2 regions of the Microbacterium sp. NPDC097977 genome follow, and region 2 is predicted to be linked to the other one. Evidence: predicted binding sites of a transcription regulator. Region 2 holds the regulator's gene; the other holds the start of a gene.
What was found. Region 2 encodes LexA, which represses DNA repair genes until DNA is damaged. Its sites were predicted from a motif close to TCGAACANNTGTTCGA; they were not measured.
Positions count from the first base shown of each region.

Region 1: a site for LexA is predicted at 9,575-9,590, ahead of recA (recombinase RecA). Genes of this name have one in related genera too.

Region 1 covers NZ_JBEOUR010000004.1:13,768-28,233, reverse strand. The annotation lists gene ABTZ43_RS01880 (SDR family NAD(P)-dependent oxidoreductase) at 1-569, shown strand, start outside; gene ABTZ43_RS01875 (NUDIX domain-containing protein) at 613-1,152, opposite strand; gene ABTZ43_RS01870 (EF-Tu/IF-2/RF-3 family GTPase) at 1,189-1,668, shown strand; gene dapA (4-hydroxy-tetrahydrodipicolinate synthase) at 1,665-2,642, shown strand; gene ABTZ43_RS01860 (ribonuclease J) at 2,711-4,387, shown strand; gene ABTZ43_RS01855 (GNAT family N-acetyltransferase) at 4,457-4,951, shown strand; gene ABTZ43_RS01850 (FtsK/SpoIIIE family DNA translocase) at 5,031-7,772, shown strand; gene pgsA (CDP-diacylglycerol--glycerol-3-phosphate 3-phosphatidyltransferase) at 7,772-8,347, shown strand; gene ABTZ43_RS01840 (CinA family protein) at 8,338-8,826, shown strand; gene ABTZ43_RS01835 (helix-turn-helix domain-containing protein) at 8,968-9,276, shown strand; gene ABTZ43_RS01830 (DUF3046 domain-containing protein) at 9,298-9,522, shown strand; gene recA (recombinase RecA) at 9,787-10,830, shown strand; gene ABTZ43_RS01820 (regulatory protein RecX) at 11,366-11,809, shown strand; gene miaB (tRNA (N6-isopentenyl adenosine(37)-C2)-methylthiotransferase MiaB) at 11,946-13,493, shown strand; gene miaA (tRNA (adenosine(37)-N6)-dimethylallyltransferase MiaA) at 13,490-14,446, shown strand.
Region 2 covers NZ_JBEOUR010000031.1:19,645-34,110, reverse strand. The annotation lists gene ABTZ43_RS09080 (DUF2510 domain-containing protein) at 1-1,025, opposite strand, end outside; gene ftsE (cell division ATP-binding protein FtsE) at 1,163-2,224, shown strand; gene ftsX (permease-like cell division protein FtsX) at 2,221-3,135, shown strand; gene smpB (SsrA-binding protein SmpB) at 3,222-3,698, shown strand; gene ABTZ43_RS09060 (S9 family peptidase) at 3,699-5,564, opposite strand; gene lexA (transcriptional repressor LexA) at 5,600-6,286, opposite strand; gene ABTZ43_RS09050 (LysM peptidoglycan-binding domain-containing protein) at 6,568-6,930, shown strand; gene ABTZ43_RS09045 (histidinol-phosphate transaminase) at 6,998-8,092, shown strand; gene hisB (imidazoleglycerol-phosphate dehydratase HisB) at 8,089-8,706, shown strand; gene hisH (imidazole glycerol phosphate synthase subunit HisH) at 8,703-9,344, shown strand; gene ABTZ43_RS09030 (AAA family ATPase) at 9,418-11,112, opposite strand; gene priA (bifunctional 1-(5-phosphoribosyl)-5-((5-phosphoribosylamino)methylideneamino)imidazole-4-carboxamide isomerase/phosphoribosylanthranilate isomerase PriA) at 11,267-12,016, shown strand; gene ABTZ43_RS09020 (SseB family protein) at 11,997-12,806, shown strand; gene ABTZ43_RS09015 (DUF1844 domain-containing protein) at 12,972-13,370, opposite strand; gene infC (translation initiation factor IF-3) at 13,602-14,252, shown strand; gene rpmI (50S ribosomal protein L35) at 14,325-14,466, shown strand, end outside.

The sequences.
Region 1 (14,466 bases), on a different contig from region 2:
ATGTGCAGCGCGTGGCCGATCGTCTCGGCGATGCGTCGGACCCGGTGGACCTGCTGATCAACAACGCGGGCTTCGGGCTGCCGCTGCAGTTCGCCGACAACGACATCGACGACGAGGTGCGCCACCTGCGGGTGCATGTCGAGGCATCGATGCGCCTCATGCACGCCGCGCTCGGATCGATGCGCGGCCGCGGAGGACGCATCATCAACGTCGCCTCCGTCGCCGGCTTCATCTCTCGGTCCACGTACTCGGCGTGCAAAAGCTGGCTCATCGGCTTCAGTCGCTGGGCGAATGTCGAATACGCGTCCGAGAAGGTCAGCGTGACGGCGGTCTGCCCGGGGTTCACGCACACGACGTTCCATGAGCGGATGGGACTCGCCCCCGGTCACGAGGGCGTCCCGTCCTTCCTGTGGCTCGATGCGCGAGACGTGGTCCGTGCGGGTCTCCGCGATGCGGCGCGAGGCAGGGCCGTCTCGGTCCCGTCGCTGCGCTACAAGGCGATCGTGGCAGTCGCGAGCCTGCTCCCGAGCTCCGTGACATCAGGTGTGGCGAGGCGCGGTCGCGTCTGATCCGGGTGCTCGGAGCGATCGCCCTCGGGCGCACCGACGCCGCTCAGCGGAATCTGCGCAGGTGGATGCCGGCGTAGGCGATCGCCGCCACGGTCTCCCCGTCGGTGATGCGTCCGTCGGCGATCATGCGCAGCGTCTCGGCGAACGGCACCCAGCTGACGGCATCGATGCCCTCCTCCGCCTGCGTGCGCGTGGAATCGTCCGCCGAGGTCAGGCTGCGGGCCAGGTACACGTGCTCGGGTGCATCCGCGATGCCGTTCAGGGCGTTCATGGTTCCGAGCGGCGTCCAGTCGGCGGCGACGAACCCCGTCTCCTCGAGCAGCTCGCGCTTCGCGGCCACGAGAGGGTCCTCGCCGTCGCTTCCCCCTGCCGGCACCTCGATCGAGACGCCCGTCGTGTACCGCTCGAGGGTGACGAGGCAGACCCGATCCTCGTCGTCGAGCGCGATCACGAAGACAGCCGGATGCCGCATCGTCACCACGCCGTAGATCCCGTCGCCGGCGGGGCCCGTGACCTGGTCCTCCCGCACCTCGATCCACCGGTTCGCGTAGACCGTCGACGACTCGTGTGTGACCCATGTCATGGTGTCGAGCCTAGGTGGCTCCGTAGGATCGTCCGTATGGGATGGCTGTTCGGAAGAAAGCGAGACGCCGAGGACGCGAACGAGGTGCTCCGGCGGTACAACGAGGCCGAGGCCGCGCGACTCACGGCGATGACCTCCGGTGCCGCGCCGGAGCCGACGGTCGACGACAGGACGCGCCCTGCGGCATCCGGCGCGCTGTCCGTGCACTCGACCGGGGCGGAGTTCCAGGTCGAGGACGTCTTCACGATCACAGGGCGCGGAATGGTCGCCACGGGCACGATGAGATCAGGCGTGCTGCGGGTGGACGATGACATCCAGGTGCTCCGTGAGGGCGTCGTGCAGGCGCAGACGCGCATCACCGGCATCGAGATGTTCCGGAAGCATGTCAAAGAGGCCACGGTCGGTGAGCTGGCGGGTCTTCTGCTCCGCGAGAAGATCGCCGTCGCCCGCGGCGACGTCATCCGCCCCGCCCCGTCTGCGTCAGCAGCAGCCGAAGCGATACGCTGGGGGGCATGACGCATTCGGGCAATCCCTTCGGACAGGTCCTCGTCGCGCTCGTCACTCCGATGACGGCCGACGGCGAAGTCGACTGGCCCGCCGTCGAGAAGCACATCGACGACGTCATCACCGCGGGTGCCGACGGCATCGTCGTGACGGGGACGACGGGGGAGACCTCCACGCTCACCGACCCCGAGAAGCTCAGGCTCGTCGAGGTCGGCAAGTCCGTCTCGTCCGGTCGCGCGAAGATCATCACCGGCGGTGGATCGAACGAGACCGCGCACGCGATCGAGCTGTATCGGGCCAGTGAGAAGGCCGGGGCGGACGGCATCATGATCGTCACCCCGTACTACAACAAGCCCACGCAGGCGGGGATCCTCACGCATTTCCGGCTCGTGGCTGACGCCACCGATCTGCCGGTCATCCTCTACGACATCCCCGGGCGCACCGGCGTGCCGATCAAGTACGAGACCATCCTGCGCCTCGCGAAGCACCCGAACATCCTCGCGGTGAAGGATGCGAAGGGCGACTTCTCCGAAGTCAGCCGCGTGCTGAACCAGACCGATCTGATGTACTTCTCCGGCGACGACGCGAATGCGCTCCCGCATCTCTCGATCGGGGCCACCGGCCTGATCGGCGTGACCGCGAACATCACCGCCACCCCGTACCGCGCCATCATCGATGCGGTGAACCGCGGCGATCTCGCCGCCGCCACCGTCGAGCACAAGCGTCTCGAGCCCCTGGTGCGCGCGGTCATGACGCACGTGCCGGGAACGGTCGCGGCGAAGTACATCCTGCACGGCCTCGGGCGCATCTCGAGCCCCCGCGTGCGTCTGCCGCTCGTCGGTCCCGAAGAGTGGGAGGCCGCCCTCATCGAGGACGAGCTCGACCTCGTGAGCGATCTCGCCGGTGCCGACTTCTCCAACTTCCGCCCCGACCGCAACGCGGCCGCGGGCGGCGCCCTGCCGAAAGTGCACGGCACCACCCGCTGACACCTGACGCGCCGAGGCGCGTCGTAACGAACGAACGGATGCCTCGGGCATCCGACTGAGGAGACCACATGTCCATTCCGCTCTCAGAACCCGCTGCCCTCGCCGAGGGAACCCTCCGAGTGACCCCGCTCGGCGGACTCGGCGAGATCGGCCGCAACATGACGATCTTCGAGTTCGACGGAAAGATCCTGATCGTCGACTGCGGCGTGCTCTTCCCCGAGGAGCACCAGCCGGGCGTCGACCTGATCCTGCCGGACTTCGAGCCCATCAAGCACCGCCTCGACGACATCGTCGGCGTCGTGCTCACCCACGGCCACGAGGACCACATCGGCGCCGTGCCCTACCTGCTGCGCCTCAAGAGCGACATCCCGGTGATCGGCTCGGGCCTCACCCTCGCCCTCGTCGAGGCGAAGCTCAAGGAACACCGCATCAAGGCGTACACGCTGACGGTGAAGGAGGGGCAGAACGAGAAGGTCGGGCCCTTCGACCTCGAGTTCGTCGCCGTGAACCACTCGATCCCGGATGCTCTCGCGGTCGCGATCCGCACCCCCGCCGGCCTCGTCCTCGCCACCGGCGACTTCAAGATGGACCAGCTCCCGCTCGACGGCCGGATCACCGACCTGCGTGCCTTCGCGCGCCTCGGCGAGGAGGGCGTCGATCTCTTCCTCGTGGACTCCACGAACGCCGACGTCCCCGGATTCACCCCCACGGAGCGCTCGATCGGCCCCGTGCTCGACCAGGTCATCGGCAAGGCCCCGCGCCGGGTCATCGTCGCGAGCTTCTCCAGCCACGTCCACCGTGTGCAGCAGGTCCTCGACGCCGCCCACGCGCACGGCCGTCGCGTCGCCCTGCTCGGACGGAGCATGCTGCGCAACATGACGATCGCCGAGGACCTCGGGTACCTGAAGGTGCCCAGCGGGCTGCTGATCGACTACAAGAAGGCCAAGGACCTCCCCGACGACAAGATCGTGTACATGTCCACGGGGTCGCAGGGCGAGCCGATGGCCGTGCTCAGCCGCATGGCGAACCTCGACCACGCGATCGAGCCCGGACCCGGTGACACGGTCATCCTCGCGTCCAGCCTGATCCCGGGGAACGAGAACGCGGTCTACCGCGTGATCGACGGCCTGACCAAGCTCGGCGCGAACGTCGTGCACAAGGCGAACGCCAAGGTGCACGTCTCCGGTCACGCCGCCGCCGGCGAGCTCATCTACTGCTACAACATCCTCAAGCCCAAGAACGTCCTCCCCGTCCACGGGGAGTACCGACACCTGATCGCTAACGCCAAGCTCGCGCAGGACACGGGCGTCGAGGCCGAGCGCACGATCATCGCGTCGAACGGCACCGTGATCGACCTGAAGGACGGCGACGCGCGCGTGGTCGGGCAGCTCGACCTCGGATTCGTCTATGTCGACGGCTCGACCGTCGGTGCCATCACCGATGCCGACCTCAAGGACCGTCGCATCCTCGCCGAGGAGGGGTTCGTCTCCGTCATCGTCGTCGTCGACGCCGCCACCGGCCGGATCATCTCCGGGCCCGAGATCCACGCCCGCGGCATCGCCGAGGACGACTCCGTGTTCGACGACGTGACGCCGAAGATCATCGCCGCGCTGAAGGAGGCCTCCGGCAACGGAGTCCGCGACACGCATGCGCTCTCGCAGGTGATCCGCAGGACCATCGGTCGCTGGGTGAACCAGAAGCTCCGTCGCCGTCCGATGATCGTCCCGCTCGTCATCGAGGCCTGATCCTCGACCGCGACCCCGTTCACAGCCGCGCGTCATGCGGCTGTAACGCGGGCGTCGTACCCTCCAGGCATGCCGGACGCCTTCTCGATCCGCACCGCCGCACAGGCGGACGGGAGCTTCCTCGGCGACATGGTCGTCGAGGCGGCGAACTGGCGCGCGGGCGGAGCCCGCGCGCGGCATGAGATCCTCACCGCCGTCGAGCACCGTCGCTACGTGGCGGGGTGGATGCGACCGGCGGATGCGGGCTTCGTGGCTGTCGACTCCGACGACGGGCCGATCGGGGCGGCCTGGTACCGGATCCTCGCGCAGGACGACCCGGGATTCGGGTTCGTCGGCACGGCCGTGCCCGAACTCATCATCGGGGTGCGGCCGGTATGGCGGGCGCACGGGGTCGGGCGGGCGCTCCTGCGACGGCTGGTGGCCCACGCCCGCAGCCAGGGGCATCCCCGGATCAGCCTCAGCGTGGAGCACGACAACTTCGCGAAGACGCTCTACCGCTCCGAGGGCTTCATCGTCACCGAGTCGGGACCCGCGCGCGACACGATGGTGAATCGGATGTCCTGACCGTGCCGCCGGGGCGCGGAAGCGTCCGGAATGCCGCGTCATTACGGGGAATGTCGGCCTCTCGCCGTAACGTGAGAGCATGGCCAGGAGCACCACGAAATCAGCGCGCGCGTCCGAGAGCGCCACGCCTCGCCCGAAGAGGCAGGCCGCTCCGAAGGCTCAGGCGGCGCCCAAGAAGTACATCGACGAGATCGACAAGCCTCCGGTGGCGGTGCGGGCGTGGAACGGACTCGCCCACGGCGTGGGCGGACTCTTCCGGGCATTCGGGCCCGAGACGCTCGAGAAGGACGATCGCCGCGACGGCTTCCCGTTCCTGCTCGTGCTGCTGGCGATCGCCGGCGCGGTCAACGAATGGTTCTTCATCGGCAACGAGGTCGCTGCGAACATCAGCGCCTACTCGGTGGGGCTTCTCGTCGGGCGCGTGGCCTTCGTCATGCCGGTCCTGCTCCTCCTGCTCGCCGGCTGGCTGTTCCGCCACCCGTCGTCCGTGCACGACAACGGACGCATCGGCATCGGGTTCGGGCTGTTCATCCTCGCTCTCGCGGGCTTCTGCCACACAGCGGCAGGCCGCGCGGATTCCGCGGGTCTCCTCGTGCGTCCGCAGCCCAAGGACGGCATGCCCGCTCTCAGCGAGGCAGGCGGTCTGTTCGGCTGGATGCTCGGGGAACCGCTGTCCTACCTCACCCCGGTCGGCGCGTACATCCTGCTGTCGGTCCTCGCCGCCCTCAGCATCCTGATCCTCACGAAGACGCCGCCCAACCGCATCGGCCAGCGCCTCGGCGACCTGTACGCGTGGATGTTCGACGCGGAGCGCACCGAGAAGCCCGCCAAGGACGCCGCATCGATCGACGACGCCGACAAGGTCGACGACCCCGATGTGCTGCCATGGTGGCGACGCAACAAGACCGGACGCGAGGAGGACCCCGACGAGGGCACCCTCGGCTCCGACGACATCACGGCCCTGCTGACGACCGCTGAGCCGACGCCCGCCTACGACCAGGCCGTCGTCGTCGAAGACCCCTACGACGCGGCCACCGAGGTGCTGTCGGAGGTGCGCGCGGTCGCCGACTCGCTCGCCGGGCAGCAGACCACGGCGCTCCTCGACGACGGGTCCGACACCGGCGAGGCTCCCGAGCTTCCCGGTCTCGACGGCTTCGGAACGGCGGGTCCGGGGGAGCGCGGGCCGCAGGCTCCCGTCGCGCCGTACATCCTGCCCTCGCCGGGTCTCCTGGTCGAAGGGCCGCCTCCGGTCGTGCGATCCGAGGCGACGGACAAGGTGATCGAGCAGATCACCAGCGTGCTGACCCAGTTCAAGGTCGATGCCAAGGTGACCGGCTTCTCGCGCGGTCCGACGGTCACCCAGTACGAGGTCGAGGTCGGTCACGGTGTCAAGGTCGAGAAGATCCTGCAGCTGAGCAACAACTTCGCGTATGCGGTGGCCTCCAACGATGTGCGCATCCTCTCGCCGATCCCCGGCAAGAGCGCCATCGGCATCGAGATCCCCAACGCCGACAAGGAGATGGTCGCCCTCGGCGACGTGCTCCGCTCGCCCGCGGCGCACAAGAGCACGCATCCCATGACCATCGGCGTCGGAAAGGACGTCGGGGGCAACATCGTCATCGCGAACCTGGCGAAGATGCCCCACCTGCTCGTGGCCGGATCCACCGGCTCGGGCAAGTCGAGCTTCGTGAACTCCATGATCACGAGCCTGCTGATGCGCGCGCGACCCAGCGATGTGCGGATGGTCCTCATCGACCCGAAGCGCGTCGAGCTGACGAGCTACGCGGGGGTTCCGCACCTCATCACGCCCATCATCACGAACCCGAAGAAGGCGGCCGAAGCGCTGCAGTGGGTCGTGAAGGAGATGGACATGCGGTACGACGATCTCGCATCGTTCGGCTTCCGACACATCGACGACTTCAACCGCGCGGTCCGCGCCGGCGAGGTGCAGCTTCCGGTGGGCAGCGAGCGCGTGCTCAAGCCGTATCCGTACCTGCTCGTGGTGGTCGACGAGCTCGCCGACCTGATGATGGTCGCCCCGCGTGACGTCGAGGACTCGATCGTGCGCATCACGCAGCTCGCGCGCGCGTCCGGCATCCACCTGGTGCTGGCCACGCAGCGTCCGAGCGTCGACGTGGTGACCGGCCTGATCAAGGCGAACGTCCCGTCCCGGCTCGCCTTCGCGGTGACCAGCGTCACCGACAGCCGGGTCATCCTCGACAGCCCCGGCGCCGACAAGCTGATCGGACAGGGTGACGCGCTCTTCTCTCCGATGGGGTCGTCCAAGCCCTTCCGTCTGCAGGGAGCGTGGGTCGACGAGAAGGAGATCGACGCCGTCGTCAAGCACGTCACGCGTCAGGCCCGGCCCGACTACCGTCCCGACGTGCAGGAGGCCCTGGAGCCGACGAAGAAGAAGGAGGTCGACGAGGACATCGGCGACGACCTCGAGCTCCTTCTCGCGGCCGCCGAGCTCATCGTCTCGTCGCAGTTCGGTTCGACGTCGATGCTCCAGCGCAAGCTGCGCGTCGGCTTCGCGAAGGCCGGACGCCTCATGGACCTCCTCGAATCGCGAGAGATCGTCGGACCCTCGGAAGGATCCAAGGCGCGCGACGTGCTGGCCACGGCCGAGCAGCTGCCCCAGGTCATGGCCAAGCTGCGCGGTGATGATGCTCCTGCCGCGAACGCCGCGCCGACGGCTGTCGGAGCCACGGCCGCTGGCGCGCCGCACGATCCGGTCGAGGCACAGTTCCAGGGTCTGCCCGTGGTGGAGTCCGATGACGACGGCGATGAAGACGCCTGGGGATTGACGGGGCGCGACTGATGGGCATCCCACGCCAGCTCCCGAACGCGATCACGGTCGCGCGAATCCCGCTCGCCGTCGTCTTCTTCGTCGTTCTCCTCCTCGGAGGAACGTACGGCATCGAGAGTCTCGCGATGCGATGGGTCGCCGGAGTACTCTTCATCGTCGCGATCTCGACCGATTGGGTCGACGGCTACCTCGCCCGACGCTTCGACATCGTCAGCGACTTCGGCAAGCTGTGGGATCCGATCGCGGACAAGCTCCTCACCGGGGCCGGTTTCGTCGGACTGGCCATTCTCGGCGAACTGCAGTGGTGGCTCGTGATCGTCATCCTGATCCGCGAGATCGGCATCACGGTGCACCGCCTGGTCGTCGCGAAGGAGCACGTCGTCGCCGCGGCCTGGATGGGCAAGGTGAAGACCGCCGTGCAGGGCGTCGCACTCTCCTGGGCGCTGCTCCCGCTGCATGTGCTGATCGGCGCAGAGCTGTGGATCGTCATCACGGCGATCCTGATGATCGCGGTGCTGATACTCACCGTCGCGAGCGGGATCGATTACATCGTCGCGCAGGTGCGAGGGTCCCGGCGATCGTCGTGACCGCATCCTCCGCGGTCGTCGCAGCGCTCTCGGCGCGCGGGTGGACGCTGGGCATCGCCGAGTCGCTCACCGGCGGGGCACTCGCGGCTGAGATCGTCGCGGTTCCCGGAGCGTCGACCGTTCTTCTCGGCGGTGTCGTGGCGTATGCGACGCCTGTCAAGCACAGCCTTCTCGGCGTCGATGCCGAGCTGCTGGCGCGCCACGGACCCGTGCATGCCGAGGTCGCTCTGCAGATGGCCTCCGGCGTGCGCCGAGCGGTGCAGGTGCACGGACGTGACGCCGATGTCGGTGTGTCGACGACCGGCATCGCCGGACCCGACTCGCCCGACGGCCAGCCCGTCGGAACCGTGCACATCGCCGTCGTGACACCGGAGGCAGCGAGTGCAGAGGTCTTCGGGTTCTCGGGGGATCGGGCGCAGATCCGTGCCCTCACGGTCGAAGCCGCACTCGCGCTGCTCGTGCGCGTGGTCGGGGAATAGGAGCGAGCCATCGACGGTTGTCTGGAATGTGCTCACACGGAAACCACAGCGTGCAAGGGTAGATTTTGTGAAGTTCGGTAGGACTAGACTGGCGATCTCATCGAGGAAGACCTCGATCGGACGACCTGGGAGGAGGTTCCGATGATTCTTGTACGACAGGAAATCGGCGATGTGCTGAGGGACTTCCGCCTGCAGAAGGGGCGCACGCTCCGGCAGGTTGCGAGCAAGGCTTCTGTGGCCCTCGGCTACCTCAGTGAGGTGGAGCGCGGTCAGAAGGAGGCCTCGAGCGAGATCCTCGCATCGGTGGCCGACGCCCTCGACGTTCCGATCTCGATCATCATGCGTGAAGTGGGAGACCGGATCTCGGTCCTCGAGGGCATCCAGGTGTTCCCGGATGTCGTTCCCGACGACCTCGTCGCATCGGTCGAGCCCGAGCTCTCGCTGCACTGACGCCCGGATCCCCGGACTCGCATGCGTCGTAGCGAATTCCTCCGCGCCGTCGACGCCGAGTTCGGCGGCCGTGCGTCCTCTCTCGTCAACGATCTCTCCCTGCCTCAGCTCTCGGGCCGTACGGCCGACGAGGCTCTCGAGGCCGGCGTCCCGCCCCGCGACATCTGGTCGGCGCTCTGCGTCGAGACCGATGTCCCTGTCGAGCGGCGCCACGGAGCCGGACGGCTCGAGCCGCGCGGACGCTGACGCACCCACCCGTCATTCGTTCGGTAGGACGCGCCGTGAAATCGGCGTGTCGTCGAAGATGTGTTCGATATCGGCGTAGTGTTCTGCACAAGTGGTTCAGCGGAACTGTTCTCCCGAATTCTCGGTACCGACGACGCAATGTCGGAGGTGCCTCGTACCGTGAGGAACAAGCCGAAGAGCCATACGCCTTGTCGGAGAGTTCCGCCCAGCCGGGAGGACCGCGACAGCCTACAGGCGGCACCATGCGAGCATTAGGAGCACGACATGCCATCACCCGCTGACCGCGAGAAGTCCCTCGAGACCGCACTCGCACAGATCGATCGTCAGTTCGGAAAGGGCTCGGTCATGCGGCTGGGCAGCGACGAGCGCGCACCCGTCGCCGTCATCCCGACCGGCTCCATCGCCCTCGACGTCGCGCTCGGCGTCGGAGGACTGCCGCGTGGACGTATCGTCGAGATCTACGGCCCGGAATCCTCCGGTAAGACGACGCTGACTCTGCACGCGATCGCCAACGCTCAGCGCGCCGGCGGCATCGCCGCCTTCATCGACGCCGAGCATGCGCTCGACCCGGACTACGCCGCCAAGCTCGGCGTCGACATCGACGCCCTCCTCGTCTCCCAGCCCGACACGGGTGAGCAGGCACTCGAGATCGCAGACATGCTCGTCCGCTCGGGCGCCATCGACCTGATCGTCATCGACTCGGTCGCCGCGCTCGTGCCGCGTGCCGAGATCGAGGGCGAGATGGGCGACTCGCACGTCGGACTCCAGGCCCGCCTGATGTCGCAGGCGCTGCGTAAGCTCACCGGTGGTCTCAATCAGACGAACACCACGATGATCTTCATCAACCAGCTGCGTGAGAAGATCGGTGTCTTCTTCGGTTCGCCCGAGACCACCGCCGGTGGAAAGGCGCTCAAGTTCTACGCCTCCGTCCGCATGGACATCCGGCGTATCGAGACTCTGAAGGACGGCACCGACGCAGTCGGAAACCGCACCAGGGTCAAGGTCGTCAAGAACAAGATGGCCCCGCCGTTCAAGCAGGCGGAGTTCGACATCCTCTACGGAGTCGGCATCTCTCGTGAGGGCAGCCTGATCGACTTCGGTGTCGAGCACGCGATCGTCAAGAAGTCCGGCTCGTGGTACACCTACGACGGCGACCAGCTCGGTCAGGGCAAGGAGAACGCCCGCACGTTCCTCCTCAAGAATCCTGACATCGCTCTGGCGATCGAGACGCAGATCAAGCAGAAGCTCGGCATCGGCGGAGCCTCCGAGGCTCCCGCCGATGAGCTCGCCGAGCGCCGACCGGCGTGATCATCGGCGCGCGTCAGCTTCGTACTCGGAGTGAGCGATGAGTGATCACGGGGGCGAGCCGGAACAGCTCGCCCCCGTGATCCCGCTGTTCGGTCGGACGCCCCGTGCGACACCGGCCGACAGCGGGAGTGCGGATGCCGTCTCTACGCCGGCGCGTCCAGCGACCGAACCCGCAGACGGTGCCGCCGAGAGTGCAGGTGCCGGGAGCGCAGGCGTCGACAGCCAGCGCAACACTGCCGATGGCATCGGTGCGTGGCGATCGACGTGGAGTGGCGGTTCGGCGACGGCAGGTGCAACGGCAGGTGCAGGTGCAGCGACGGGTCCGCGTGACCCGAGCGAGCGTCACCCGGCACGAGGAGCAGCGGCGAGATCGACTCCCAGGCTGCGGGCGCTGCACACGGGCGAGGACTCTGCAGGAGTCGAGGATTCCGCAGGAGGCCGAGAGGCGCCGGACGCCGATGCACTGCGTGAGGCGGCAGAGCAGGTGCTCGTACGCAAGCTCCGCTCCCGTTCCCTGTCCATTTCCGAATCGCGCATGGTGCTGAAGGGGTACGAGCAGGATCGGATCAGGCTCGAGACCAGTGTGATCGACGACATCATCGACGACTTCTGTCGGCGAGGGTATCTCGACGACGCCGTTCTCGCGGACCAGCTCGTCACCTCCGGGGTCGGACGCAAGGGGCAGGGCCGGGTCGCGCTCTCGCGCGCACTCTCGCAGAGAGGCCTCCCGCGCGACATCATCGACGCGGCGCTCGACGAACTGCCCGACGACGATGCGGAACGCGCGCTGGAGTTCGCGAGGTCCAAGGCGCAGAGCCTGTCCCGCCTCGACGCTGACACCGCACTGCGGCGACTGGTGGGTCAGCTCTCGCGGCGCGGGTACAACGGCTCGGTCGCCATGAACGCCGCCAAGACGGCACTCGCGGAGTCATCGTTCCGTGGACCGCGGTCCGGTGTGCGTTTCGTCGACTCCGACTGACGGGTTCGACGGCGCCGGATCACCCGGGACTGCGTCGGCGGGAGCCTTGGGGAGGGCGGCGTGCGCATCAGGGCTGCGTCGGTCCGGCGGCCCGCACACGGCATCCGCGATTAGGCGATCGTAGAATGGGAGGACCATGACTATTCCGCGCAGTGAGCCGACGATCATCAGTTCGTCGTCGGCGGCAATCGACCTCGACGGACGCCAGCGCTCCTACGAAGTGCGTACCTTCGGATGCCAGATGAACGTCCACGATTCCGAGCGGCTGTCCGGCTCTTTGGAGAGCGCCGGGTATGTCCGCGCCACCGAGGGCGACGAAGCCGACGTCGTGATCATCAACACCTGCGCGGTCCGCGACAACGCCGCAGGCAAGCTCTACGGAACCCTCGGCCAGCTCGCTTCGGTCAAGCGTCGGAAAGACGGCATGCAGATAGCCGTCGGTGGCTGCCTGGCCCAGATGGACAAGCAGGCCGTACTCGACAAGGCACCGTGGGTCGACGTCGTCTTCGGCACACACAACATGGGCTCCCTGCCGGGGCTCCTCGAGCGTGCGCGTCACAACGGCGATGCCGAGCTCGAGATCCTGGAATCGCTCGAGGTCTTCCCCTCGACTCTGCCCACGAAACGGGACTCCGCGCACAGCGGCTGGGTGTCGATCTCCGTCGGATGCAACAACACCTGCACGTTCTGCATCGTCCCCAGCCTGCGCGGCAAGGAGAAGGATCGCCGACCGGGCGACATCCTCAACGAGATCCGGCTGCTCGTCGATGACGGGGCGATCGAGGTCACCCTGCTCGGCCAGAACGTCAACTCCTACGGCGTCGAGTTCGGAGACCGCCAGGCCTTCGGCAAGCTCCTGCGCGCCGCCGGCGAGATCGAGGGCCTCGAGCGCATCCGCTTCACCAGCCCGCACCCGGCGGCGTTCACGGACGACGTGATCGACGCGATGGCCGAGACCTCGAGCGTCATGCCGCAACTGCACATGCCGTTGCAGTCGGGCAGTGACAGCATCCTCAAGGCGATGCGGCGCTCGTACCGCAGCGACCGCTTCCTCGGCATCCTCGATCGCGTGCGGGAGCGCATCCCGCACGCGGCCATCACGACCGACATCATCGTCGGGTTCCCGGGGGAGACCGATGCGGATTTCGAGGACACGCTGCGTGTCGTCGAGAAGGCGCGGTTCTCGAGCGCGTTCACCTTCCAGTACTCGATCCGCGAGGGCACGCCGGCGGCCACCATGGGTGACCAGGTCCCCAAGGCGGTCGTTCAGGAGCGGTACAACCGCCTGATCGCGCTTCAGGAGCGGATCTCGCTCGAGGAGAACCAGCGCCAGGTCGGCCGCGAGGTCGAGGTCCTCGTCTCGACAGGCGAGGGCAAGAAGGATGCCGAGACGCACCGGCTCACCGGGCGCGCTCAGGACAACCGGCTGGTGCACTTCGAGATCACGCCCGGGTCGGACGTTCCGCGCCCCGGTGACGTGGTGTCGGTGATCATCACCCACGCGGCACCGTTCCACCTGCTCGCCGACGATCCCTCCGCTGCGCCTCTGCGCATCCGTCGCACTCGCGGCGGAGACGCATGGGAGCGCGGCCAGGCGGAGTCCTGTGCCGTTCCGGCGCCGAATTCCGGTGACGGGGCGCGGGCGGTCTCGCTCGGACTCCCCACCCTGCGCGTCGGCGTGTGACTTCCGCGCACGAGGCGGCGGACCCCGCCCCCTCCCGCGACCTCGGAGCTCCTCGCCTCTGGGCGATCGTCGGTGCGACGGGGACAGGCAAGAGCGATCTCGCTCTCGATCTCGCCGAGGTACTGCGCGCACGCGGCAACCCCGCCGAGATCGTGAACGCCGACGCGATGCAGCTCTATCGCGGCATGGACATCGGTACGGCGAAGCTGCCGCTCGACGAGCGCCGCGGTATCCCGCATCATCTCTTCGATGTGCGTGACGTCGACGAGGACGCGGCGGTGGCCTGGTATCAGCCGCTGGCACGGGCGGCGGTCTCGGAGATCCAGCAGCGCGGAGGGGACGCCATCCTCGTCGGAGGCTCCGGGCTGTATGTCTCGAGCGTCGTGTTCGACTTCGCCTTCCCCCCAAGAGACCCCGTGATCCGTGAGCGTCTCGAGCAGGAACTCGCGGTCGAGGGCGTCGGGGTGCTGCTTGATCGGCTCCGCCTGCTCGATCCCGAGACGGCGGCGCGGGTCGATCCACGGAATGATCGACGGGTCATCCGTGCTCTCGAAGTCATCGAACAGGGGAGCCGCACGCACGGAGCTGCACTGCCGGAAGCCCCTGCTCTCTGGCAGGAGCACACGCGGCTGTGCGGACTCCATGTCGATCGCGGCGTCCTGGTCCAAAGGCTCGATGATCGAGTGGAGCGGATGTGGCGCGCAGGTCTCATCGACGAGGTACGCGAGCTGCGCGAGCGGGGGCTCGAACGGGGGACGACCGCCCCTCGCGCGATCGGGTACGCCCAGGCGCTCGGACAGCTCGACGGGCGCCTCACAGAGCCGGAGGCGATCGCCGAGACACAGGCGCTCACCCGCCGCTACGCGCGTCGTCAGGTCTCCTGGTTCAAGCGCTACCCGGGACTGACCTGGCACGAGCCGCCGGTCGACGCGAAGACGCTGCTGCGCCTCTGACGCACGCCCTCCTGATGTCG
Region 2 (14,466 bases):
ACGACCGACAGGATGAGACCGGCGATGCCCGGCCACTTCTTGCCCTTGAGGAAGATCGAGATCAGCGACACGATGAAGCCGGCGGCCAGCAGGATCCAGCCGAAGACGAAGGTCGCCGGGATGCAGGAGAGGATCGTGCCGAGGCCGGCGATCGCGAGTCCGACGATGCCCACGATGGAGAGGCGCGGCGGTTCGACGGGAGCAGGGCTGCCGTACGGGGCCGGGTAGCCGCCGCCTGCGCCGTATGCCTGGCCGGGCGGAGCGTACGCGGATGCGCCGGGGTACCCGGGCGTCGTCTGGGCGTAGCCGGGGGTTGTCTGGGGGTATCCGGGTGCGCTCTGGTACTGCTGCGGCTGTTCGGGAGCGGCCGCTCCCGGGTAGGAGGCTCCGGCGCCCGGGTACGAGGGGGCGGGGTGTCCGTAGGGCGACCCCGTGTCGCTCAGGGGAGTGGTGGCAGCGGTGGCGCCCGGAGCGGCGAAGCCCTGGTCCGGCCACTGGGGCGCGTTCTCACTCGGGGCCTCGACGCCGTTGTCGGCGGCGTTGTCGCTGGTGTCGGTGTCGGTAGCGGCGGCGTCGGTGGGCGGCCACGTCGCGGCCGGCTCGCCCGCGTCGGATCCGTACGCGGGGGATGCATACGCGGAGCCTGCATCGGCGGACGCGGAGCTGGCATCGGCAGAGCTAGCCGTGTCGGCGTCAGCGCCATCGTTCGGGGCCGGAGTGTTCCAGGACTGGCTCTCGACGGCGGCCACCGAGCCGATCGCGTCTGCGGTCTCGGCGGCGGCAGCATCATGCGGAGCCTCGTCGCGCGCGGCCGCAGCGGTCTCGACGGCTCCGGCGTCGGTACCGGTGACATCGGTACCGGTGACATCGCCACCGGTGACATCCGTTCCGGTCGTGTCGCTTCCGCTCGTGTCAGCGGCGGGCGCTTCGGCGGCCAGGGGAGCGAAGTGCTCGGTCCACTGCGTCCCGTCCCACCAGCGCTGTCGGCCGGATCCGTCGTCGTACCAGCCAGCAGGCGTCGTCATGGTTCCCCCTCGGAGTCGCGTCCACGCGGACGGCATGGATCAGCATCTTCATGTATAGCAGTGCCCGTCGACACTCCGGGGTCGAGCGGGGTGTCGCTCGCGGACTCGATGGACAGCGCGCTTAGGCTCGAAACGCCATGATTCGGTTCGAGAACGTCACGAAGCGCTATCGCGGGACCCTGCGTCCCGCGCTGTCCGAGGTCGACTTCGAAGTCCAACGCGGGGAGTTCGTCTTCCTCGTCGGAGCATCGGGTTCGGGCAAGTCCTCCTGTCTGCGGCTCATCCTGCGCGAAGACGTGCCGACGACCGGCCGCGTCGCCGTGCTCGGGCGCGATCTGAGATCGCTCGCCAACCGCAAGGTCCCCTACTTCCGCCGCCACATCGGATCCGTGTTCCAGGACTTCCGGCTGCTGCCGTCGAAGACCGTCTATCAGAACGTCGCGTTCACGCTCCAGGTGACCGGCTCCTCGAGAGGCTTCATCCAGCAGGCCGTGCCCGAGGCGCTCGCACTGGTGGGACTCGACGGCAAGCAGAAGCGGATGCCGCATGAGCTCTCCGGCGGTGAGCAGCAGCGCGTCGCGATCGCGAGGGCGCTCGTCAACCGCCCACAGGTGCTGCTCGCCGACGAGCCGACCGGAAACCTCGACCCCGCCACGTCGGTCGACATCATGCAGCTGCTCGCGCGTATCAACGCGGGAGGCACGACCGTGCTCATGGCCACGCACGAGGCGGCGTTCGTCGATCAGATGCAGCGCCGGGTCATCGAGCTCCGCGACGGAGTGATGGTCAGGGACGAGGTGCACGGCGGATACGGCGATACCTCGAACATCCCGCGGCTCGTGCCCGAGGAGGTGCGCGGGGCGGCAGCGGCTGCCGCACTCACCGCGGTGCAAGAGGTCCAGCGGCAGACGGCTGACCTCTCCGTCGTGCGTGCGGCCCTCAGCGAGGAGCTCAGCGCTCAGCGACGCGCCGCGGCGACGTCGTCGGACGCCGTGCCGAGCGCCTCGGAGACGCCCGAGGCCCAGGCCGCCCCCTCCGATGCGCCCGTACCGGAGGACACGACGCTCCAGGTGCCGGCCGCGGTGGGCTCGCGCACGCATCCGATCGTGCTGCCCGCCGTGGACGTCGCAGAACTCGGAGTCGCCGATCGCCTCGGCCTGTCCGACGACGGCGCAGATGAAGTGGGGCCGACCTCATGAGAATCGGACTGATCCTCGCCGAGGCCCTCGGTGGCCTTCGTCGCAACATCTCGATGGTGATCTCGGTGGTGCTCGTCACCTTCGTCTCGCTCACGTTCGTCGGCGCGGCGATCCTCATGCAGGGCCAGATCGGCACCATGCGGGGGTACTGGACGGAGCGGGCCCAGGTCGCGGTCTACATGTGCTCGGACATCTCCGAGAAGGACACCTGCGTCGACGGCGGGGCCTCCGAGGAGCAGGTCGACGCGGTGCGCGCGCAACTCGAGGGCGAAGCGCTGTCCCCGCTCATCAGCGAGGTGACGTTCGACTCGAAGGAAGACACCTACGCCAAGCTCGTGGATCAGCTCGGCGAGGACCAGGCCAGCGTCATCACGCCCGACCAGGCCTTCGAGGTCTTCTTCGTCACCATGAAAGACCCGGGGCAGTCGCAGGTGATCGCGGAGGCGTTCAACGGCGTCGCCGGTGTGGAGCAGGTGCAGGACCAGCTGCAGTACCTGGAGCCGCTGTTCTCGGCGCTCACGGTCGCCACCTACATCGCGGTGGGCATAGCCGTGCTCATGCTCATCGCGGCGATCCTGCTGATCGGCACGACCATCAGGCTGTCCGCCTATGCCAGACGCAAGGAGATCGGCATCATGCGCCTCGTGGGCGCGTCGAACCGGTTCATCCAGACACCGTTCGTGCTCGAGGGGGTGTTCGCCGCGTTCCTCGGCTCCGTCCTGGCCAGCGCCGCGGTGGTCGCCGGAGTGCACTTCGGCGTCAACGGCTACCTCCGCGGACGCGTGCCGTTCATCACGACCTGGATCGGGATGCAGGATGCCGCGGTCGTGGTCCCCGTGCTCATCGGCATCGGCGTGCTCCTGGCCGCGCTGTCGGCGGGATTCGCGATCCGCAGATGGCTGCGTACCTGAGCTCGCGGCCGGTATAGACTGACAGGCTGTCGTGTGCCCCGGACGGGGCTCGAGAACCACTGCACGGCACGGATCAGGAGAGAATCATGCCCAGGGAACGCGGGGAGAAGGTCATCGCGACCAATCGTCGCGCACGTCACGACTACGCGATCGAGAAGTCGTACGAGGCGGGGATGGTGCTCACCGGCACCGAGGTCAAGTCGCTGCGTCAGGGACGCGCGAACCTGAGCGACGGCTACGCCTTCGTGAAGGGCAACGAGGTCTTCCTCGACGCCGTGCACATTCCGGAGTACTCGCAGGGGCACTGGACGAACCACGCGTCGAAGCGCGTGCGCAAGCTGCTGCTGCACCGCGAGGAGATCGCGAAGCTCGCCCATGCCGTCTCGGCCGGCGGCTACACGCTGATCCCGCTCAAGCTCTACTTCTCGGACGGACGCGCCAAGGTCGAGATCGCTCTCGCGAAGGGCAAGCGCGAGTACGACAAGCGTCAGACCCTGCGCGAGCGCCAGGACACCCGCGAGGCCGACCGGGCCATGCGGCTGCGCAACCGCGTCGGGGAATGATCAGTCCGCGGCACTGAACCCGAACACGCGCCCGAGGAAGCGCAGTTCGCGCTCGAGTGCGTCGACGATCGTCTCGGACGAGCGGAACCCGTGCCCCTCGCCCGGGTACAGCACGTACTCGTGGTCGACGCCGCGCTCCGCCAGTGCGTCGCGGATGGCCTCGGACTGGGCGGGTGGGACGACGCGGTCGTCTGCCCCCTGCATGAGGAGCACCGGCACGTCGATGCGATCGGCGTGGGTCAGGGGAGACCTCTCGATGTAGAGGTCCTCCGCCTCGGGCAGCGGTCCGACGAGCCCCTCGATGTACGGGGCCTCGAAGTCGTGCGAGTGGGCGCTGAGCATCCGCAGATCGGTCACCCCGTAGCGGCTGATGCCTGCGGCGAAGGTTCCCCCGCGCACGAGCGCCGAGAGCACCGTCCACCCTCCGGCGGAGCTCCCGCGGATCGCGATGCGCGCGGGATCGGCGAGACCCGCATCAGCCAGTCCTCGCGCCGCGGCGATCACGTCGTCGACGTCGACGACGCCCCATCCGCCGTCGAGACGCTCGCGGTAGGCGCGCCCGTAGCCGCTCGATCCGCCGTAGTTCACGTCGAGCACGCCGATCCCGCGGCTCGTGTAGAACGCGATCGCCGAGGACGCAGCTCCCGTCACGTGCGCGGTGGGTCCGCCGTGCACGAGGACGAGATAGGGAGGCAGCTCGCCTTCGGGAGCCGAGACGTCGGGGTGGGAGGGCGGATAGGCGAAGGCGTGCACGGCGCCATGCGCGCCGTCGACCACTATCTGAGATGCCGGCGGCATCCAGGCGCGATCGACAGGCAGGCCGCCCGCGACGGTCGTCACGACGCCGCTGTCCACATCGACGCACCAGACACCGGATGCGGCACGGGAGCTGTCGCCGGTGAGCAGCACACGCGAGCCGCTGACGTCGTCGACGCTGACATGGCCGTCCGCGGGGATGTCCAGGCGCCGCATCCGTCCGTCGTGTTCGACAACGACCACCTCGTCGCGTCCGTCCGTGCGCACGAGCACGATGCGCCCGTCGTCCAACGGCTGATACCAGCGGTTGCCCAGTACCCAGAGGCCGTAGCCCGTGTCGGCGTCGTCCCCCGCGTCGCCGACGGGGACGGGAGCGCCCTCGGGGTCGAGGTGATGCAGGCGCTGACGGTGCAGGGCCCAGCGACCGCTGGGGTCGTCCGCGTACACGAGGGCGTCGTCACCGCCCCACTCCGGCTGCAGCGCGGCCAGGGTCGGAAGCGTCGTGCGTCGTGTTCCGTCGGACACGACGAGCGACGCCTGCTGCCACGGCATCCGCTGACCGGACCATTCGACCCATGCGAGGCGCGTGCCGTCGGGGGAGAGCGCGGGATGCGCGTGGAACGAGGGCCCCTCCGTGATGATCGAGAGTCTCGATGCGTCCTCCGCAGCAGACCCGTCGGTCGGGATCTCGATGATCGCCCGGCGGTGAGGTTCGGATGACAGGTCCTCGCGCACCGCGAACAGCCGCCCCTGCTGCACACGAAGGCCGCCGTGGGCGGGGCCCTGCGGGGTGAGTGGCGCAGGGGCGTCGCCCGGACTCATCCGGTGCACGCGCTGCGTGTCGGCGTCGACGAAGTACAGCGTGCCCGAGGAGTCGGCGGTCCAGGCGCCGCCGCCGTATTCGTGCACGCGGGATCGGGCGCTCCACGGTGCCGGCAGGATCTCTGCGCCTGTGGTGCTGCGCACGGTGCGTCGACCACCCTGGGCGGGGACGCTCTCGCCCCACCAGATCTCGTCGCCGACGAACACGGCGCCGTCGAATCGTGGCGAGGACGCCGCGACGGCCGACGGGGAGAAGGGCGATGGCCAGGTACCGAACGGCGACGACATGGGACGAGCCTACGGCGCGTCCGGGGAGGCCGTCGTCACACGGCGCGGAGCACGGCGACGACCTTGCCGAGCACGACCGACTCGTCGCCGAGGATCGGCTCGAAGGCGGAGTTGCGGGGCAGCAGCCACGTGTGGCCGTCGCGGCGGCGCAGCACCTTGACGGTGGCCTCGCCGTCGAGCATGGCGGCGACGATCTCGCCGTTCTCGGCGCTGTTCTGCGATCGGATGACCACCCAGTCCCCGTCGCAGATGGCGGCGTCGATCATCGATTCGCCCGAGACCTTGAGCATGAACAGATCGCCCTTGCCCACGAGCTGACGGGGCAGGGGGAAGATCTCTTCGACCTGCTGGTCGGCGGTGATCGGGACACCCGCGGCGATCCGCCCCACGAGCGGCACGAGTGCGGCGTCGCCGACGGGTGTGGCGACGTCATCCGGATTCTCGGCACTCGAACCCGGGAGGTCGATGAGGACCTCCATGGCGCGTGTCTTGCCGGGGTCGCGGCGGAGGTAGCCGCTGAGCTCGAGCTGGCCGAGCTGGTGCGTGACGCTCGAGAGCGACTTCAGCCCGACGGCGTCACCGATCTCCCGCATGCTCGGCGGGTAGCCGTAGCGGCTGATCGATGTCTGGATGACCTCGAGGATCGCCATCTGCTTCGGGCTCAGGCTCTTCCGGCGACGCGTGCGGGGGGCGTCGGACTCGGGGGCGGCGATGTCGCTCATGGTGCTCCTCAGGTGTGCGATCCGGCGTCTCAGTTCGAATGTCGGAGGCCCGTGGTGGGGTGTTCGTATCGAAACCGTATCCGAGAATCACCTCGATCTGGAAGATCTGTTCGAGCGTGTCGAGGTATTCACGGCTTGGTTTTTCGAAGAACGCTTGACAGATGTTCGAATTCGAAGATAACTTCGGAACGTAGCTTCGCATTCACGGCTCCCGGCCGAGACGCGAATGCGAACGCTACGCCAACTTCACCGCTCACGCGGTAGATGCAGAGGAGTACGACATGAGCACCATCACCTTCAGCAACGCAGCCATCGTCTCGCCCCGTTCGGCGACGAAGCTCCGGCTGACGGCACGTGGCCGCCGGGTCGTGCTCGCCCTGGCCGCAGTGCCGCTCGCAGTGGGCATCGGATTCGCCGCATTGAGCGGCGGCAGCGCGATGGCCTCGGGCGAGCAGGTCGCCACCGCGTCCTTCGCCTCGGTCACCGTGATGCCGGGAGACACCCTCTGGTCGATCGCCGAGTCGGTGGCACCCGGTGCCGACCCACGCGAGGTCATCGGCGACATCACCCGCCTGAACGCCCTCCGCGGCGGGGCGCTGCAGATCGGCCAGGAGCTGGCGATCCCCGCACAGTACTCGGAGTGAATCGCCGCGGCCCCTCGGTCGCTCATTCACCGTCACCTCGGAGTGAAGCGGTCGTGCGCCGCCTACCATGGGAAGGGTGACTGCATCACTCGACGACCTCCCGCTCCGTGACGATCTCCGAGGGCTCACGCCCTACGGTGCCCCGCAGGCTCCGCTGCCGGTGGCGCTGAACGTGAACGAGAACACGCATCCGATTCCCGACCTCGTGGCGAGCGACATCCTCGACGACATCGCGGTCGCGCTCCGTGACGTCAACCGATACCCGGACCGCGAGTTCACCACACTGCGCGACGGCTTCGCGGACTACCTCGGTCACGGCCTGCAGGCTGAGCAGATCTGGGCCGGAAACGGATCGAACGAAGTGCTGCAGCACATCCTGCAGGCCTTCGGGGGGCCCGGCCGCACGGCGTTCAGCTTCGCGCCGACCTACTCGATGTACCCGCTGATCGCGCAGGGGACCGGTGCCCGCTGGATCGCGGGGACCCGCCAGCCCGACTACACGATCACCCCCGAGGAGGCGGCAGCCCAGGTGGCCGACGCCGACCCGGATGTGATCCTGCTGTGCTCGCCGAACAACCCGACCGGCACCCCGCTCGGGCTCGATGTGATCGAGGCGGTGTATGAGGCGTCCCGGGGCGTCGTGGTGGTCGACGAGGCGTACCAGGAATTCGCCCCACGAGAGGCTCCCTCCGCGCTGACGCTGCTCGAGGGGCGCCCTCGTCTGGCGGTCTCGCGCACCATGAGCAAGGCCTTCGCGTTCGCGGGTGCCCGCGTCGGATATCTCGCCGCCGACCCCGCGTTCATCGATGCGCTGCGGCTCGTGCGCCTTCCGTATCACCTGAGCGCCCTGACGCAGGCCGCTGCCGTCGCGGCATTGCGCAACTCCGAAGTGATGCTCGGCATGGTCGCCGAGATCGTCGAGCAGCGCGACCGCATCTCGGCGACGCTCGAAGCGCTCGGCTACACGCCCCATGAGTCCTGGTCGAACTTCGTCCTGTTCGGCGGCGTCGCGGATCCACACAGGGTGTGGCAGCAGCTGTACGACCGCGGCGTGCTCGTGCGCGATGTCGGCATCCCCGGACACCTGCGTGTCACCGCGGGAACAGAGGCCGAGACCACGGCATTCCTCGATGCCCTCGCCTCGATAGGATCGGACTCATGAGCACCCCTGCCCCGACACCCCGCACCGCGACGCGCGTGCGCAGCACGTCGGAGTCCACCGTCGAGCTCGAGCTGAACCTCGACGGCACCGGATCCAGCCGCATCGACACCTCGGTGCCGTTCTTCGACCACATGCTGACGGCGTTCGCGAAGCACTCGCTCACCGACCTCACGGTCCGCGCCTCCGGTGACACCCAGATCGACGCCCACCACACGGTCGAAGACATCTCGATCGTGCTCGGACAGGCCATCCGCGAAGCTCTCGGCGACAAGTCGGGGATCTCGCGATACGGAGACGCCCTCGTTCCGCTCGATGAGGCTCTCGCCCAGGCTGTGGTCGACATCTCCGGGCGTCCGTACCTCGTGCACACCGGCGAGCCTGTCGGGTTCGAGCACCACCTCATCGGGGGCCACTTCACCGGCTCGCTCGTGCGGCACACGTTCGAGGCGATCGCGTTCAACGCCGGACTGACCGTGCACGTGCGAGTCCTCGGCGGCCGCGACCCGCATCACATCGCCGAGGCCGAGTACAAGGCGTTCGCTCGGGCCTTCCGCCAGGCCAAGGCCCTCGACCCCCTGGTCGACGGGGTGCCGTCGACCAAGGGAGCGCTGTGAGCGGCGCGCCCAGGGTCGCCGTCTTCGACTACGAATCAGGCAACGTCCATTCTGCGGTGAAGGCTCTCGTCGCCGCGGGCGCCGATGCCGTCCTCACGCGCGATCGCAAGGAGGCGACCGAGGCCGACGGTCTGCTCGTCCCCGGCGTGGGGGCGTTCCAGGCCGTCCGTGAGGCGCTCCACGCCCACGGCGGCGATGAGATCATCGATCGGCGTCTGGCCGGCGGACGCCCGGTGCTCGGCATCTGCGTCGGGATGCAGGTGCTCTTCGCTCACGGCGTCGAGCGTGGACACGATGCGGAGGGGCTCGGCGAATGGCCGGGAGCGGTCACCGAGCTCAACGCGCCGGTGCTGCCGCACATGGGATGGAACACGGTCGAGCCCGGCGCCGACTCGGTGCTGTTCCGGGGCATCGAGCAGGAGCGCTTCTACTTCGTGCACTCCTACGCCGCTCAGTCCTGGGAGCTCGACGTGATCCCGCCGTTCCCGCAGCCGGTTCTCACCTGGTCGACGTACGGCGATCCGTTCCTCGCGGCTGTGGAGAACGGCCCGCTCTCCGCGACGCAGTTCCACCCGGAGAAGTCCGGCGAGGCGGGGATCCAGCTGCTCCGCAACTGGGTCGGCAGCCTGCGCGGCTGAGTCGTCCCGCGCTCGACATCCGCCTGTCGCGAGTGTCGCAGAATAGGCGAAGGTCTCGCGTGTCGTGCGTGACTCAGAAGCCTCGCGCGACCGCGGCCGCGGCGGAGAGCCAGGCGCGCTGAGTGGGTGCAGCCAGCGCACGGAGCCGCAGGTGCCCGTCGACCATCTCGCGGTCGAACGGGATGTCGACGACCTCTCGCGCGAGCGAACGGTAGCCGGCGACGACCTCGGAGACGTCCGCAGCGGATGCTTTCGGGTCCGCTTGGCTGACGACGACGACGGACTCGCGCGCGAGCCGGGCCGAGCGTTCGTCGCGGTCCTCCAGGGCTTCGAGCAGGAGCGCGCCGGCCTCGGCGTGGTCGTCCCGAGTGGTGGTGGCGACGACGATCTGGTCGGCGAGATCGATCATCCGCAACCACATCGGGTCGGATTCGTCGTTGCCGGAGTCGATGATGATCAGGCGGTAGAATTTCGCGGCGACCGCATGGATGGCATCGACGTCGGTGGGGCTCAGCCGATTCTCGTGCGCGAGGCGGATCGGCTTCGACCGGAGCACATCGTACTTCTCCTGCGGCTGGTGGTGCACGAAGTGCGCCAGGTCGGCGGACTGCCCCTGTGCGCCGAGCAGCCGCTGCGTCTGCGGCAGCAGTTCGAGCAGGGTCCTGTCGTGCGCGCCGGTCTCGGTGCGCCAGCCGAGCGTGCCGCGGGTCTGGTTGTTGTCCCAGGCGAGCACTCCCGCACCGCCGTACTGGGCGAAGACCGCCGAGAGCAGGACCGTGGCGGGGGTCTTGCCCGCACCGCCCTTGCCATTGACGATCGCGACGGTGCGAGGACCGGGCCAATGCCGACTGACGGCATGCTCGTCATCACGCACCGCGCGTTCGCGCGAATCGGGGCCCAGCGAGAAGCCCACGCGGTTCAGGAGGCCCCGCGCACCCCGACGGGCGGGTTCCTCGCGTCGCTCGTCCTGCAGGAAGGAACGGCGCTCGACACCCTGCTCGCGCTGCTGGCGTCTCGATGAGGAGGACGCGTGCGGTGCGGCCGCGGAATCGGCGGGCGCGGCGCGGGGCGCCGGGGGTGCGGGCGGCGCGACGATGTCGTCCCGGGACGGGATCCTCGCGGGGGCGGGGGCGGGTGCCGGTGTCGGTGCCTCTCGCTGCGCCTGTGCCGGTGCTGGCGCCGGAGTCGGTGCCGGAGTCGGGGAGGGAGCCGAGGTGTCGGCGGAGGACGGCGACACGGATGCCGCCGGAGACACGGATGCCTCCGGAGTTGGAGCCGGAGTCGGTGCGGAGGTTGCGGCCTGTGCCTGTGCCGGTGCCTGTGCCTGTGCCTGTGCCGGTGCCGGTGCCGGAGAGGAGAGCGGCGGTGAGGCCGGAGGTGCGGACGGCACCGGGGGAGTGGGCGGAGTCATCGCCACGGCCGGCGTGGGAGGCACGGACGGCCCGGGTGCGGGCGCGGGCGGAGTCAGCACCGGGGGGAGGGCGATCGCCGGGGTCGGCCGATCGGCGGACCCGGACGCCGGAGCCTGCGCGCGCGACCAGGCCGCGGCTGCGGCCGCCGCTGCTCGCGTCCCCGGCACGGGGGGACGGTCGGATGCGGCTGTGCGCAGGGGGCGCGTCTGCTCGATGTCGTCGGGGAGCGGTGGCACCGCGGAGGGGGCGACGATCTCCTGCGGCTCGTCGGCCGCAGGGGTCGCACCGGTATCGGGCGTCTCGGGGTTGCCGCGCCGCAGGGGGCCGACTCCACGCGCATCCGCATCGCGCACCATGGAACATCTCCTCACCGACCGAACAGGGGCGTGATCGAGGCTACCGCGTGCCGCCTCCGTTCTCTGCCGTCATCGTTTTGGAGCGGGAGGATGCGCGGGATAGTGTCGATTCTCGTGCCGACGAATCGGCCCTCCCATCTCACCTGAGGACGTCATGAACGACTTCGCGCAGTCCCCATCGCTCTCCCTGCTCCCCGCGGTCGATGTCGCCGGAGGCAAGGCCGTCCGTCTCACCCAGGGCGAGGCGGGCACCGAGACCAGCTACGGCGACCCGTTGGACGCCGCAGGCGAGTGGGTCGCGCAGGGCGCCAAGTGGATCCACCTCGTCGACCTCGATGCGGCCTTCGGGCGCGGCACCAACGCTCCGATCCTGCGCAAGGTCATCAAGCAGTTCAAGAACGTCAACGTCGAGCTCTCTGGCGGCATCCGCGATGACGCCACGCTCGAGGCGGCGCTGGAGAGCGGTGCGACGCGCATCAACCTCGGCACCGCGGCCCTGGAGAACCCCGAGTGGGCCGCCGATGTGATCAGCCGCTACGGCGAGGCGATCGCCGTCGGCCTGGACGTCCGCGGCACCACTCTCGCGGCGCGCGGCTGGACGAAGGAGGGCGGCGACCTCTGGGAGGTCCTCGAGCGCCTCGAAGATGCGGGCTGCAGCCGCTACGTCGTCACCGACGTCACGAAGGACGGCACCCTGAAGGGACCGAACCTCGAGCTGCTGCGCGAGGTCACGGCACGCACCCCCAAGCCCGTGGTCGCCTCGGGCGGCATCTCGAACCTCGACGACATCGCCGCTCTTCGCGAACTCGTCCCGCTCGGCGTCGAGGGCGCCATCGTCGGAAAGGCCCTGTACGCGGGAGCGTTCACGCTGGCCGAGGCGCTGGATGTCGCCGGCGACGACTGACGGGCCGAGCGGCCACGGCGACCACGATCACGCGGCCGGTCACGGCGATTCCGCGGGTGTCCCCTGGGAGGGGCGCAGGTTCGAGTCGAACCCGCATACCGCCGACGACGGGTCTGCCGACCCCGCCCTGCTGGCGGCACTGCTGCGGTTCCGCGCCGGTGAGGGCAGTCAGGTCGAGGTCGTCGACGCCTTCCGCAACGCGAGGATCCTGATCCCTCTGATCGCCGAGAAGGGCGACGAGGGCGTCGCGCCCAGCGGTCTCGCCGTCGACAAGACGCAGGAGCTGTCGATCGTGACGGTGGCCGCACCCGACGGACGTCGCGTGCAGCCGGTGTTCTCGTCCGTCGAGGCGATGCGCACGTGGGATGCCACGGCGCGGCCGATCCCGGTCGAGGCCGTGCGTGCGGCGCTTGCGGCCTCGGCCGAGGACACCGACCTCATCGTGCTCGACCCGACGTCGGACACCGAGTTCATCCTCCGCCGCCCCGCGGTCTGGGCTGTGGCACAGGGACACGCCTGGGAGCCGAGCTTCCTGTCGCCCGAGGTGTTCGGGGCGCTGCAGGAAAGCGTCGCGCACGAGCTGGCTGTGATCGACGTCGCGGTCGCGCCCGGTGATCCCGATGCCCGCCTGCGTGGGCCCGAGCTCGTCGTGGTTCTCGAGCTCGTCGACGGCCTCGAGCGCGAGGTCCTCGATGCCGTGCTGTCGCGCCTCGCGCAGCGCTGGGCGGGCGATGACCGCATCGCCGTCCTCGCCGACTCCCTCACCGTCAAGCTGCGCCGCTCGATCTGATCGGGCCCGCGGTCTGATCGGGCCCGCGGTCTGATGCTGCCCGCAGCCCGGTCAGGATGCAGGACCGATGCACGGATGCAGGGACGGATCGAGTGATCCGTCCCTGCATCCGTGCCGTGATCCTGCATCCGTCCCGTCGAACGCCGCGGAGCCCGGAATCAGGACCTAGTTGACCGGCCCGGTCCACTTCTCGCCCGGGCCCTTGCCGATCGGGTCCGGGATGGGGGACGCCTCGCGGAACGCGAGCTGCAGGGAACGCAGACCGTCGCGCAGCGATCGGGCGTGCATGTCGCTGATCTCGGGCGCTCCCGCGGTGATCAGCCCGGCCAGGGCGTTGATCAGCTTGCGCGCCTCGTCGAGGTCGAGCTGAGCGGCCGCGTCGGGGTCGTCGGCGAGGCCCAGCTTGACGGCCGCCGCGCTCATCAGGTGCACGGCCGCAGTGGTGATCACCTCGACCGCGGGGACGTCGGCGATGTCCCGCGTGGCCGAAGACGCCGCCTCCTCTTGCCGTGCCCAGCGCTCTTCGCGCTCGCGTGCAGCCTCGTCCGATGCCTGGTTCGTCACTTCGCCTTGCCTTCTGTTAGACTGTGTCGGGCTCCGGAGCGTCATGCTCCGGCACGAAAGAGGATTCACTTCCCACCCGCGCTTGCCGTTCCAGGCTACCGGGTCTTGCACTCCACCGGATCTCGTCGTCAGACGGAATCCGGCAGATCGGGTGCGGAGCCGGCGTCTGAATGCCGGTGGGTGGGACGATTCTGACTTCGCCCGGGATGCTGACAGCATCCCGGTGGCCGAATCCACTCGTCTAAGGAGTTCCGCATCAGCGATCCCCGCACCAATGAGCGCATCCGCGTCCCCGAGGTCCGCCTCGTCGGCCCCGCGGGTGAGCAGATCGGCGTCGTCCGCATCGAGGCGGCGCTGCGCCTTGCGCAGGAAGCCGACCTCGACCTCGTCGAGGTCGCACCCAACTCGAAGCCGCCCGTGGTCAAGATCATGGACTACGGCAAGTTCAAGTACGAAGCTGCCCAGAAGGAGAAGGAAGCTCGCCGCAACCAGGCGAACACCATCCTGAAGGAGGTGCGCTTCCGTCTGAAGATCGAGGCGCACGACTACACGACTAAGCTCAAGCGCGCCGAGGGGTTCCTCAAGGCCGGAGACAAGGTCAAGGCGATGATCCTCTTCCGCGGTCGCGAGCAGTCGCGCCCCGAGCAGGGCGTGCGTCTGCTCCGCAAGTTCGCGGAGGATGTCGCCGAACTCGGAACGGTCGAGTCCAACCCGACCATCGACGGTCGCAACATGGTCATGATCGTCGCTCCGATGAAGAGCAAGTCCGAGGCCAAGCAGGAGCAGAACGCCGTTCGCGACGCACAGCGCGCCGACAAGAAGCAGGCTGCTCGCGATGCCAAGACCGAGGCGGATGCACCCGCCCAGGCCACCGCGGAGTAACTCCCGCCCCCAGACTCCCGCACCGCGGGTTGACACCGTCGCCTGAGAAGGCGCCATACGAAGGAAGAGAAGATGCCGAAGCAGAAGACCCACTCGGGTGCTAAGAAGCGCTTCAAGATCACCGGCAGCGGCAAGCTGAAGAAGCAGCAGGCCGGGATGCGCCACAACCTCGAGCACAAGTCGAGCCGTCGCACCCGCCGCCTCAACCAGGACC